Regions from separate parts of the Porticoccus hydrocarbonoclasticus MCTG13d genome, predicted to be linked through region 4. Evidence: predicted binding sites of a transcription regulator. Region 4 holds the regulator's gene; each other region holds the start of a gene.
The links. Region 4 encodes sigma-54, which starts transcription at its own class of promoters, with help from an activator protein. Its sites were predicted from a motif close to TGGCACANNNNTTGCNNT; they were not measured.
Positions count from the first base shown of each region.

Region 1 (3,115 bases), 580 kb from region 4:
ATCATGGCAACCGATAAAATAAACAAGGTGGCGACCCTGGCCGAATCCCGGGAACGCAACTCGGCAGGCGTTTTCAAACAGAGCCGACAGAGCCATGAACAGCAGCGACAGCAATTCGACCAGCTTATCCAGTTCAAGCAGGAGTACGAAACCAGGCTGGGGCAGGTGGGTGAGCAGGGCATTCCCGCCAGGCAACTGCAGGATTATCGATTGTTTCTGAATAAGCTCAATCAGGCCATTGAGCAACAGCGTGCGGCGGTCAGTGATTCAGCTCAACAGCTGGAAGGGGATCGCGAGCAATGGATGACGGAGGCCCGCCACAAGACAGCGATAAACAAGTTGGTGGATCAGCGGCACAGCAAAGCCCTGCGCAATCAGGAGCGAGCTGAGCAGCGTGATGCCGATGAGAAAAGCCTCGCCAGGAAATCTCTGGAGTATCCCCCAAGGTAGACTGGCACTTATCTTGCTTTATATGAGGTCAACGCGCTAAAAGGATCATCCAAAGTGACACTGGCCATTCAAATACAGCAGGGTTCAGGTAATAAGGTTACGTCGGAATCGCCTCTCTCCGTCAGTTCCGAATCAGACTCAAAAGGCAGTGATTCCGCCTCTTTCGGGCAGATCATGGGGGAGCAAAATGCTGTCACTGCCGGTGAGGAGGAGGCCCCAGAGCAATCCCTGTTGGCTCAAAATCCGGCGGGGATGGCGGCTGAGGCTGGCAATATCGGGTTCCCGGGTGGCAAGGACTTGCCGCTCGAAGAGGGGGTGGCGACTGCCGCCATGCTCGTTGCGGCTGAACAATGGCCCCAGACCGGGGCGAGTAAAGTGATGGGTGAACTGCCTGTTAATAACAGCCTGGTCCGATATACCACCCCCGTCACGACCAATACAGATTCCGCCTGGTCCGATGCGGTTGCTCGCGTTGGCGCCAGTCTTGAGGACAGTCCTGAGAGCTCCATGCCGATAAAACAAACACCTGATAGCAGCGCATTGTTCTCAGCGGCCATTCAGCTGGGTAAGACAGTAGCCTCGCAAACAATTGAAAATAGTACTGCTGCATTGCAGGTGTCCCCTGGTGGGCTACAGGCGACTGCCACTGACGGAAATGGCACCGCTCTTCTCAAGGTTCCGGTATCTATAGCCGCTCCGGTGGGTACTTCATCCTGGAGTCAGGATATGGCTGGCCGTTTGTCCACGATGATCAACGGTAATGTACAGAATGCCACGCTCCAGCTGAATCCACCCGAGTTGGGAAAACTGAATATCAAAATCTCTGTAGACGGTGATAATGCCAGCGTATTTTTTTCTGTTGATAACAGTGCAGCCAAAGATGCGATTGAATCTGCGATGCCCCGCCTTCGGCATTTGATGGAGCAGGGCGGTATGTTATTGACCCAGACTCAGGTGTCCCAGCATGCCGGGAGTCAATCACAATCCAACGCCCAGTCCCAGACGCAACAACAGGGCGCAGGCGATAACAACGGCAATGGTTCGGGGGGTGTGAATCTTGATGGTGACGCGGTCGACGAGTCACTGTCCTCCCGGATGATTCTGGACGCCTCTGTGCTGGAAGGCCGGGTGGATTACTACATCTGACAGTCGTCTTTGCTTCTCTTTCCTGCTGTTGTTCCCTGTCGATTTTTTGATGGGTGTATAACCCCTCTGCCCTCAGACACCCACCATGCCGTTTGTGTGAATTCGTCAAAAAAATGACATTGCGCATCTTATAATTTTTAACTCATTGATAAGAAAAGAAAAAACATATTGGCCTGTTTTTTGCTTTGACTCTATTCGCGTGGATGTCAGTTTTGTAAAAGCCCCTGTCCCGAGGCTGGGGCTGGTTGAGTTGGAACGTGATTATGGCAACAAAAAATGATGGGTTGAATCTGGGTAAGGACAAACAGCCGGGGTCACCGGCTGGAAAAAAGGGAAAAGGTGGCATGAAGAAAATAGTCATTATTGTATTGGTCGTTGTGATGTTCCTGGCGGTCGGCGGCGGTGCAGCATTTTTTATGATGGGTGATAGCGATAACCCCGGCTCTGGCGAGCAAGTCGACGAGGTTGTGGAACAACAGGCGGTTGAAGAACGCGAGCCGATTTATTTGCCTTTGGATCCCGCCTTTGTGGTCAATTTCGAGCACAAGGGCACGATTCGTTACCTCCAGTTAAGTCTGCAGGTGATGGCTTATGATCAAAAGGTGGTGGACAAGATCCAGGCCAACATGCCGGCAGTGCGCAATAGTCTGATCCTGCTATTCAGTGGGCAGGACTATGATGCGCTCAACACTCTTGAAGGTAAGGAACAGTTACGCAAAACAGTGCGCCAGTCCATCCAGGATGTGATTCGCCTAAAGGGCGAACAAAAAGTGGATGATGTGTTTTTTACCGGATTTGTCATGCAGTAACGCCAATAGTGAATTCTGATGGTCGATAAAGAGGTTTTATCCGAAGGGGAGCTTGAAGCGCTGATGGGCAGTGTTTCTGACGAAGCCGCGGCCGGGAAAAATGCGGCTGCTACCCGACATTGTGCCTCATTTGATTTCAGCACAAGGGAACAAACCCTGCTGGTGCAGATGCCGGTGTTGAAAACTCTCACCGAGAAACAGGCCATGTCTTTCGCACAGGGGCTGCAAAGTCTTTTCAAGGCGCCGGTTGAGGTTCAGGTGGCGGATATTCGCCCGATGAAACAGGAAGAAGCGCTATTGAGCATGCCGGAGCTGGCAGGGATCTCTCAACTAAAAACAGCGCCGCTGAATGGGACATCTATGGTGGTTGTGTCCGGTGATGCGCTGTCATTTTTTGTCAATCAGTATTTTGGCGGATGGACAGGTGGTGGCGGGCACAAATCAAACCGTACCAATCTGACGCCCACCGAGCGCCGGATCAACGATCTGGTCGTTGGCCGCTTTCTCAGCGCCCTGACCGAGGGCTGGCAGGAAAAAATTTCCCTGTCTGGTGAGGTTTGTGGGTTTGAGACCAACCCGGACTTTATTCAACCTCTCGCAGCTGGCGAGTTGTTGTTGAAATTTCCCTTTGTGATAAAGCTGTTTGACTGGGAGGGGATCATCGACTGGTTCATTCCCTACGCCGCGATCGAGCCACTTAAAAACCGTCT
Region 1 covers NZ_JQMM01000001.1:1,467,650-1,470,764, forward strand. Annotated here, with positions in the region: gene fliI (flagellar protein export ATPase FliI) at 1-17, shown strand, start outside; gene fliJ (flagellar export protein FliJ) at 4-450, shown strand; gene U740_RS06995 (flagellar hook-length control protein FliK) at 505-1,596, shown strand; gene U740_RS07000 (flagellar basal body-associated FliL family protein) at 1,860-2,405, shown strand; gene U740_RS07005 (flagellar motor switch protein FliM) at 2,424-3,115, shown strand, end outside.
Region 1: a site for sigma-54 is predicted at 1,766-1,783, ahead of U740_RS07000 (flagellar basal body-associated FliL family protein). Genes of this name have one in related genera too.

Region 2 (3,115 bases), 590 kb from region 4:
CGATCTTGGTTGGTCTTATTTCACTCTATACTGCTGGTACATTGGCGGGCGATATGGATCGCACGCAAGATGGAATGCAAACGCAGAGTCAGGTTCAGGACAGAATCTATGGTAGTCAGCTTATGACGGAAGAGGAGCGTAACGAGTATCGTAAGAAAATGGGTTCTGTTAAAACTGAGCAAGAACGAAACCAGATCCGCCATGAGCACCATGAACGCATGAAAAAGCGTGCTAAGCAGCAGGGCAAAACTTTGCCTGATGAGATGCCAGCAACAGGAGGGCACAGGGGAACTGGCGTGGGACAGGGTAGCGGCAAGGGTTTTGGTGGTAACAAAGACCGCTGATCCAGCTTTAGAGTGCGCTGCTAGTAAGCAACAGAGAAGGTTGCTTACTAGTGGAATGGATAGGAGCCGTGATCGAAAGCCAAGTCTATGAGGCTAGATATCGAGAGATGTTTTGGTTACCCCGCTCCCAGTATTTAATCCAACTGTTTCCGAGTAGTGTTCGTTACTTTCGAATTAGTTGTTACAGGTCGGATGGCGGAAAGTAACGGGATCTTAAGCCCTGCTGATAATCTGATGACTTGATTAAGTGGCTCACAGTTATTGAAAGAACCCTCCATTTGTATTTATTACTACCCAAAAGTATGAATGATTCACAAGAAACCGAAAAATTAGTTGCGGGAGTTTTGCGGGAAATAGTCCCGCACTGTTGTGCTTTGTTGTGAGCGCCCGCATTAACAGTCAATAAAAACAATAAGTTATTGATATATATGCGAATTCATAATGCTGGGGTCGGTGGTTCAAGTCCACCCGTAGCTACCATTCCTTATACCCTACCTTTAACACTGATCCCGGCACGCCCCACATAACGGTCAAGGGCATTTTGACTCTGCAACGATCTCCCTAACCAGCACAACTCCCTATTTAACCGCGTTTAGCAATGCACCGATTTCAACTCACACTGTGACTTTGGGTGCCAGCCTATAAGCTGCAACCCCTATCGCTGCATCCAGGGGAGCTTCACTTGGCTGACTCGCATCGATTACAAAACAGGCGGATATAAAAAAACCCGCAATTAGCGGGTTTTTTTATTGACGCGAAGAGCCGCTGGTATCAGCTTGCCCGACGACGGCGACGCAGGGCCATCGCAAGGAGGCCGACTGCAAGCAGGGCCAGCGGAGCCGGCTCAGGAATCTCGTTGCTCTCGAACTGATAGGAGGCAAAATGGTTATTGACGTCCGTGGCATCAACCCCAGTCAACTGGAACAAAGAGCCACCACTGGCATCAAGAAAATTAAAGTTGTAAATATCACGATTCGAGCAGCAATCTGTCCGTCCGAAAATTGCCATACTGCTCAGATCCACTGCTTCAAGAAATGTAATCGTCAGAGTGTCACCTGTTTTTGGATTGCCTTCATGGAAGACACTGCCGTTGGAAAATACACCATCAGTATTTCCATCAATGGCTTTGTCCGGCGTGGAGGATGCGTTCCAGCTATCGGGCGCTGACGCAGTTGCTGTCAGCGCAACATTCACATTACTCATGTCAAAAGCCTGAAACTCAGCCACCTGCAACCATTCATTAATACTGTTGGAAATCTCAACGCTTTTCACGCCCACCAAACCAGCATTGGCACCTGCCATAAAAGAAACAGCTACGGCACAAACGGCAACCTGACTAGCAAAACGACGCAAACGCGATGTGATCTTGGAGTTGAACATACTTCTGGCCTTCTTCAATAATTTTAATGAATTACACTGATATACATAATATGTAAGCAAAATGCAGGCCAATCAAGTAATATTCTTTTATATCAAATAGATATATATCGCTTTCAGAAATAAAGCGCCGTCATTTAGCTTCTGTAAAGAAACCTGACGCAGGCTCGTTGTCACAATCTTTAACCATGCTGTTATAGAGTGCTAGCTACTCACTTTGATTATACGCCAGACCACACATCTGGCTGCGCCACCACTTACCCCTTAATCCATTCAACGACCTTCGGACCACTAAACGGGTAAAAAACTGTTCCGGACTAAAGTAGCGGGTAAAGCAACACAAACCCGGCACGCCGGCTTGCTTTTCTCGGTCGCATTTTCTTTGGGTCATTGCAGTAGACGATACTGTTCCCGTGAATCGCTTAGATCGTTAGAATGATGAAAACAATTACAGGGATGACCGTGCATATTTCCTTCAGCAACATCAGGCGGTGGGTAGCGACCCTGTCACTACTGATGCTCACCGGCTTTAGCTGGGCCGGGCCGCATAATTCAGCTGTGACCAATGCCAATCAGCAAAGCGAAGCACTCAAGCTGGCTCAGGCCGTCTATGACAACCCTACCGGCCAGGATGCCAGTTCACAGGTAGTCATGGTGTTGGAAGGTAGCGGTTCGACCAGACAGCGCATGCTGTTCAGCTATGCGCTCGACAAAGGCAACGCCGAGCGGTGGACACTACTCCGCTTTGTGAAACCGAACGATGTGGCAGGGACCGGCCTGCTGACCAAGGATTATCCCGGCGACGAGAGTGACCAATGGCTGTATCTGCCTGCTCTGGAGCGGGTTCGTCGCATCGCCTCATCGAGAAAAGGCGGCCGGTTCGTTGGTTCCGATTTCTACTATGAAGATTTATCCGACCGGGAAGTTTCCATGGATCACCACCGGATTATCGGCAAGGACAAGGTCGGCGGTGCCGGCTGCACTCTACTGGAAAGTATTCCGGTCGATAAATCCAACTCGGTTTACAGCAAACGCATTCTCTGTATTCATCCGGGAATTCTCGTTCCCCTGCGCATTGACTACTACGAGAACAACCGCGAAGAACCTACCAAAAGACTTCAGGCGAGAAAAATCAAACGCGTACAGGGCTACTGGACCATTTTTGATAGTACGATGTACGACCTGCAATCTGGTCGAAGCACCAAGTTAATCACTATTGATATCAAATACGATCAGGGTATTCCCGAGACACTCTTCAGCCAGAGAGGACTGTCTGATGACAGCCGGGAAATACCATTCCGTCCGCAGAGCGAAGACAGCCAGGAAGAATGACATGAAAATAACTGACCGCGGATTAGCGACGCTTTTTGCCACCCTGCTGCTGAGTCCTCTTG
Region 2 covers NZ_JQMM01000001.1:292,924-296,038, forward strand. Annotated here, with positions in the region: gene U740_RS01460 (hypothetical protein) at 1-344, shown strand, start outside; gene U740_RS01465 (PEP-CTERM sorting domain-containing protein) at 1,116-1,724, opposite strand; gene U740_RS01470 (outer membrane lipoprotein-sorting protein) at 2,157-3,053, shown strand; gene U740_RS01475 (hypothetical protein) at 3,055-3,115, shown strand, end outside.
Region 2: a site for sigma-54 is predicted at 1,778-1,795, ahead of U740_RS01465 (PEP-CTERM sorting domain-containing protein). Genes of this name have one in related genera too.

Region 3 (3,115 bases), 1.4 Mb from region 4:
TCTTCGGCGATGTGATCTTTGGTGCGGGCGACGACCTGCTAACCGTGGAGGGGTTGACCTCGGGCCTGCTGATTAACGGCATCTTCGACGGCGGCGCAGGCAACAACAGCGTTTTTTTGAACGACTACCTGCTGTCCGACCTTCTCTCATTCGAGATTACTGACGATCTGATCAATCTCTCCCTCGCTATCCTGAATAACCAGGTGCTCTCAGGGCAGTTCATAAATTTTGCTACATGGACCTTTTCCTCTGATGGCCCTTTTTCCACTGAAGATCTTGCAAGCCGGTTTGCGACCCCAGTGCCAACACCCGCGATACTGCCCCTTTTCCTCCTTGGGCTCGCCGGGATCTGGGCCAGTCGAGCTCGTCTTTTGAAGTAGCCGTTGAGGCAGGGGCTTCTACTCTCGAGCAAGAAACCCGGGTCCTGGTTGAACTTAAAAATATGGTTTTCGCAACCTGTTGAGTACGGTTTAACAAAGGGCCCGGCATCCATTTTGATTGGCGTAGAACCCATGCCATCGTATTGTTTTATCGGCGCGCTGCACCGATAAATCACTCACTGCGACCCACCTTGCCAGCTCCACAATATAGAAGTGCATTTAAATGTACGCAGGTAATTCCCACGTCAAGAATTCACTCAGGTAAAGATATCCGCCCGCTTTCTGTGTTTCTGGTGGGTGTCTCCATATTTGTAAAGCAGATCCATTAAACCCGCCGTTTTATGGTGTTAACACGAGAGGGCGTGGAGTTCCTGTGCTGGTGGACGTCCGGGAATATGAGAGGATGCAATAGCGGCTCGAGCTGTTGGAGGGGCTTTATAAAGCCGAAGAGCGGGTTGCCAATGGGGAATGTATTTCTAATAAAGGTACAAAATCACGAGTTTTGAGTAGGCTGCTGGCCGACTTCCCTGAAAGTGGACGCATTGTTCCTGAGGTGGACGCGTCGCATTAGAAATTAGCATAAAAAAGCCCCGCGATGCGGGGCGGACTTCAATATGAAGCAAGCTGTACTGCCAAGAAGATACCTCTGGGCAGTAATCCGAGTGGTTTTCAGCGTGCGGCGAGTTTGGCTCTCAGGCTCAGGGCCGCGAGGCCAATGCCCAACAGCAGCAAGGTGCCGGGTGCGGGCACAGTGCCACCGGGAGTTTGCTCAATCAGGAAAGCATAGTTGATGTATCCGTCACCCTGGCCGTTGTCTCTGACCCAGGCGCTGGTGTCGCCCCGAATGTCGTAAATACCGTTGTTGTTGGAATCAACCCGGTAGCTTTCGCCGAAGAGGTCGACCCCGATATAGATCTGGTCAAGCCAGACCATGTTGTTGATGGCCAGGGGGTCGGCACTCACGGTTGAAATCGCGTAATTGCTATAGCTGCCACCAAACAGCAGGGCGGCAACTTCCTGGCCAGTGTAGGTTGGCGTTGTGAATTCACTCCAGCTCGGGCCGTCGGCATTGTAGGTATCCCAGCTGCCGACATAAATGGGTGCTGCGTACAGGGAGCCGCTGAATACCAGTGCACATATGGCTACGCACTTTCCCAGGAATTTCTTTGTAATCATGTTGTTCTCCAAATTTTACTGCCAGTTAGGTGGCTTTCGCTGCAGTGTCTCAACACTGCCAGACGTTGCTCAAGTCTTGTGGTTTATGTTAAGCATAAAGTGTGCCATATTTATTATTTCATTTAATTACAATGAGTTAGTAAATGCTTGGGGTGTTGGGTAGTGGCTGGCTGTAAATTATGTTGACAGTACAACCGGTAAAGTCCGTGGTGCCAATTTTTAGAAGATGAAAGAATTGCTAACAACTGAGAATTAATTAAAGGGAGCGCTGAGCATTCAAATGGAAAGGGTCACAATAATTATTGATTAACTACTTTTCGCTATCTGCTTTCATCACTTAACATAATTCAGGTTTATGACTCTTTTGGCTGCTTGCTTTGGCTGCTTGTGCTGATCAAGCAGTCTGACTGTAAAGTGGCAAACGCTCATAAGGTTGGTCATCTACAGGTTATTTCCTGCCTGTAACGCAACTGTGATATTTAGGGGGCATATGCTCAAGTTTCTGCGAATTTTTAGTTGGTTGCTGTTCACATTTGGTGTCGTTGGATTTCTGGCTGTTGCCCTGGGGTTTAAACCGGACATTGGCTCGGTAGCTTCGGCGCTCGGAATTCTTGGAATTCAGGTGATATTTTCGGCGATGATTCTGTACGGATTCAGGCTGCACCGGCAAGGCAGAATTGGCCGTAATAACCTTGTTTACGGTAGCTGGTTTATTATTGTCGCCCTTGTGATTATCGGTCAGGTCTGGATTAATATCAGTGACGTCAACTTTTAATAAAACGCAGCCCTGAAGTTAATGGGGTACGGTTTGACGAGGTGGTGGGGATACCTTATATAAACCTTCACGGAGCAGCCCCCCCACACAAAAACCATCGACGATTGGGGGTTCGAAGTAGAAATTCCCGGTCAAGGATTCAAAATGTGGCTTCCCCATCAATAGTGGGCCGGGATAGATTCCCTTTTTATTTGTAATATCTCAGCGCTTCATTGAAAAGTGGCGATACACGAGATTTCAGCTTTATAAAATCTGATTTTTTACCGCTTATGATTAACATTTTTGGTGCCCTGACCCGTACCGAAACGCATCCAAAAAAGTCTGAAATCTACCATGCACAATGGTGCCAAACACCCCAAGGCGGCATGGAACTCAGGGCAGTAAATCCCCAGGTCAAAAGATGGGCTAATGCCGGGCAGGGTGCCGATGTTGTTAATGTGTTCAGGATTGGCATGAGTTTGTGGCAGGGTAAAGATAAATATTGCCGATGACTTTCAACGCTGTTTTAAACGGGGAGTTTTTATTCATATTTGAGTTCCAGCCTTCGGCTTCGTTGTAGAAATGGTAAAAGGGTCATGCCTTTGAGGTCGTCAGGTTCCTTTACATTGCCGGGATTCAAGTATCAAAGAATTTTAGTTAACTGTTTGATTTTTATTTATATTTACATTTTGGCCTGGATTTTGCTGATGTATTAAACTTGAATGTAGTAAAGTGGCGGTTGATTCATCGTTACATAATTAATATATCGAAAAAGAGGTACTAATGATGCGTGGTCAATACAAAA
Region 3 covers NZ_JQMM01000001.1:2,287,888-2,291,002, reverse strand. Annotated here, with positions in the region: gene U740_RS10915 (hypothetical protein) at 1-380, shown strand, start outside; gene U740_RS11925 (PEP-CTERM sorting domain-containing protein) at 1,050-1,556, opposite strand; gene U740_RS10905 (hypothetical protein) at 2,047-2,331, shown strand; gene U740_RS10900 (hypothetical protein) at 2,544-2,822, shown strand; gene U740_RS10895 (PEP-CTERM sorting domain-containing protein) at 3,094-3,115, shown strand, end outside.
Region 3: a site for sigma-54 is predicted at 1,646-1,663, ahead of U740_RS11925 (PEP-CTERM sorting domain-containing protein). Genes of this name have one in related genera too.

Region 4 (3,115 bases):
TCTGGCGATCCTGGAAACCAGAAAAGATCTCGACAAACAACAGCGAGCGAAAAAGCTGGAACAGCTGCTCCAGGAGTTCCATATCAGCCATATCCGCAACACCCTTGGCATGAGTCTCTCGGGAGGAGAGCGTCGCAGAGTGGAAATTGCTCGCGCACTGGCCATTGAGCCAGCCTTTATTCTTCTGGACGAACCCTTTGCCGGGGTCGACCCGATTTCAGTCAACGATATCAAACAGATCATCCGTCATTTACGCGATATAGGTATTGGTGTCCTGATCACAGACCACAACGTACGCGAGACACTCGATATCTGCGAACATGCTTATATCGTTGGTGAAGGACAGGTTATTGCCGAGGGACAGGCCACCGATATTGTCGCCAACCAGCAGGTACGGGATATCTATCTCGGCGAAGACTTTATGCTTTGATGGGACGTACCACCGCGCAGCGATTGTGCAAAGCGGCACACATTTTGCTTGTCTCTCCCCCCGGAGGCAGACTACACTTTCCGTGTGAACATTTTCGTAACAACTCTCTATACGCAGTCATAACATGAAAGCCAGCTTGCAACTGAAAATCGGCCAGCAGCTGACGATGACCCCTCAGCTACAGCAGGCCATCCGCCTGTTGCAATTATCCTCTCTCGACTTGCACCAGGAAATCCAGCAGAACCTCTACGATAACCCACTGCTTGAGCTTGCCGAAGAATCCGAGAACCTGGCCGCAGAAACGGCCACCGGGAAAAATGAAGATATCGACAGTGCAACCCGTGATCTCAACAGCAGTGAATGGGACAGTAAAATACCCACTGACCTGCCAGTCGACGCTAATTGGGACGATATTTACCAACCCAGTACCACCATTAGAAACACCGGTGCGGACACACGGGACTTTGACAGCGTTCACAACGTCACAGAGTCGCTTCAGGACCACCTGATCTGGCAACTTAATCTGACGCCGATGTCTCCCAAGGATTACCTGATCGGTGAAATAATCATCGATTCAATTGATAGCCGGGGCATGCTGACGGCACCGGTTGAAGAAATCTGGGCCGCGCTGGACGACGAAATTGAGCTGGATGAAGTGCTCGCTGTAGTGCACCGCATTCAGCAGTTTGACCCACCTGGTGTTGCAGCCACCAGCCTCGCCGAATGTCTTCTGATCCAGCTGAACCAGTTCTCTCCGGATACACCGCTGATTAACGAGGCCATCCAGCTCGTCACCGACCACCTGGAACTGGTTGGACAGCGCAATTTTCGACAAATGGAAAAAATCACCGGTCTGTCCCACGAGATACTCGAGGGTGCCATCCTGCTAATCCAGACGTTGTCTCCCAACCCCGGTGACGCCATTCGAAACGATGATATCGAGTACGTGGTACCCGATGTTCGGGTCACCAAAGTCGATAATCACTGGAAAGTTTCCCTCAATGAGGACATCACCCCTCGCCTGAGTATCAATCAACAGTACGCCCAGTTGATTCGCAGAGCCGATTCCAGTCAGGACAACACCTTCCTCAAGAATCACCTCCAGGAGGCCAAATGGTTTCTGCGCAGCATGGAAAGCCGCAATGACACCCTGATGCGCGTCACCAGCTGCATCATTGAATTACAACAGGGCTTTCTGGAACAGGGACCCGTGGCGATGAAGCCCATGGTGCTGGCAGATATTGCCGAACGACTGGAACTGCACGAATCCACTATTTCGAGGGTGACCACCCAAAAGTACATCGACACACCGCAGGGTGTTTTTGAACTCAAGTATTTCTTCTCCAGCCACGTCTCGACCGACGCTGGCGGGGAGTGTTCATCAACTGCCATTCGCGCTATGCTGAAAAAAATGGTAAGCGCTGAAAATCCGGGCAAGCCCCTCAGTGACAACAAACTGACAGCACTGCTTCAGGAGATGGGTATTCAGGTTGCCCGACGCACTGTTGCCAAATACCGCGAGGGGATGGGTATCCCCTCTTCCAGCGAAAGAAAACGCTACAACCCCAACACCTAACACCCATTAAGGAGAACCGCATGCAATTGAACATCAGCGGACATCATCTCGATATCACTGATCCGATCAAAGACTATGTCACTACCAAATTATCCAAACTGGAGCGTCACCACGACGGCATCACCAGCACGAATGTGATTCTCTCAGTTGACAAATTGATCCAGAAAGCTGAAGCAACAGTCCATGTCAGCGGCGGTGAATTCTTTGCCGATTCCGAGCATGAAGATCTTTATGCCGCTATCGACATGCTGACCGACAAGCTGGACCGACAGTTGATCAAGCACAAGGAAAAGAACCGCGGTAGATAACACTCATGAAACTGATTGATGTACTCACCCCTGAAAACACCGTTGCCAGCGCCGAGGGCGGTAGCAAAAAAAGGGTACTGGAAAACCTTTCCGTCTTCCTGACAGAACGCATGGAAGGGGTTAACGCAGACGACCTTTACCAGAGCCTGCTGGCAAGAGAGCGATTGGGCAGCACCGGGATAGGAGAAGGTGTTGCCATCCCCCACTGTCGTTTGGCAGGCTGTGAAAAAATTACCGGGGCACTTGTCAAACTGGCTGATGCCGTCGATTTCGATGCCATTGATGGAGAGCCGGTAGATCTGATCTTTGCACTAATCGTACCCGAGGAGCAAAACGACGAACACCTGCAGGTCCTCTCTTCCATTGCCGAATTACTTCAGGACGAAACGGTTCGCAATGCATTGCGGCAGGCCAGCAGTGATCAAGATCTCTTCCGGATAGCAACCGGCAATGATGGTGACTGAGGTGAAAGACTAATGCGACTGGTGGTGGTAAGTGGGCGTTCCGGATCTGGCAAGAGTACCGCACTGAACGTTCTCGAAGATGTCGGTTTTACCTGTATTGACAATCTTCCCGCCAGTTTGCTTCCCGGTCTTTTTCAGAAAGCCATCAACGCCAAGAGCCAACACTGGCTGGAAAAAATTGCGGTGGGAATCGATGTCCGCAACCTGGGCGAAGACCTTGACCAACTACCAAAAATTCTTGCGGAGCTGAAATATTCGGGCATCAATTATGAAGTGCTTTTTCTCGATGCCAGAAATTCCGTCATTATCCAGCGTTTCAGTGAAACACGTCGCAAGC
Region 4 covers NZ_JQMM01000001.1:884,761-887,875, reverse strand. Annotated here, with positions in the region: gene lptB (LPS export ABC transporter ATP-binding protein) at 1-430, shown strand, start outside; gene U740_RS04260 (RNA polymerase factor sigma-54) at 555-2,006, shown strand; gene hpf (ribosome hibernation-promoting factor, HPF/YfiA family) at 2,027-2,314, shown strand; gene ptsN (PTS IIA-like nitrogen regulatory protein PtsN) at 2,320-2,778, shown strand; gene rapZ (RNase adapter RapZ) at 2,791-3,115, shown strand, end outside.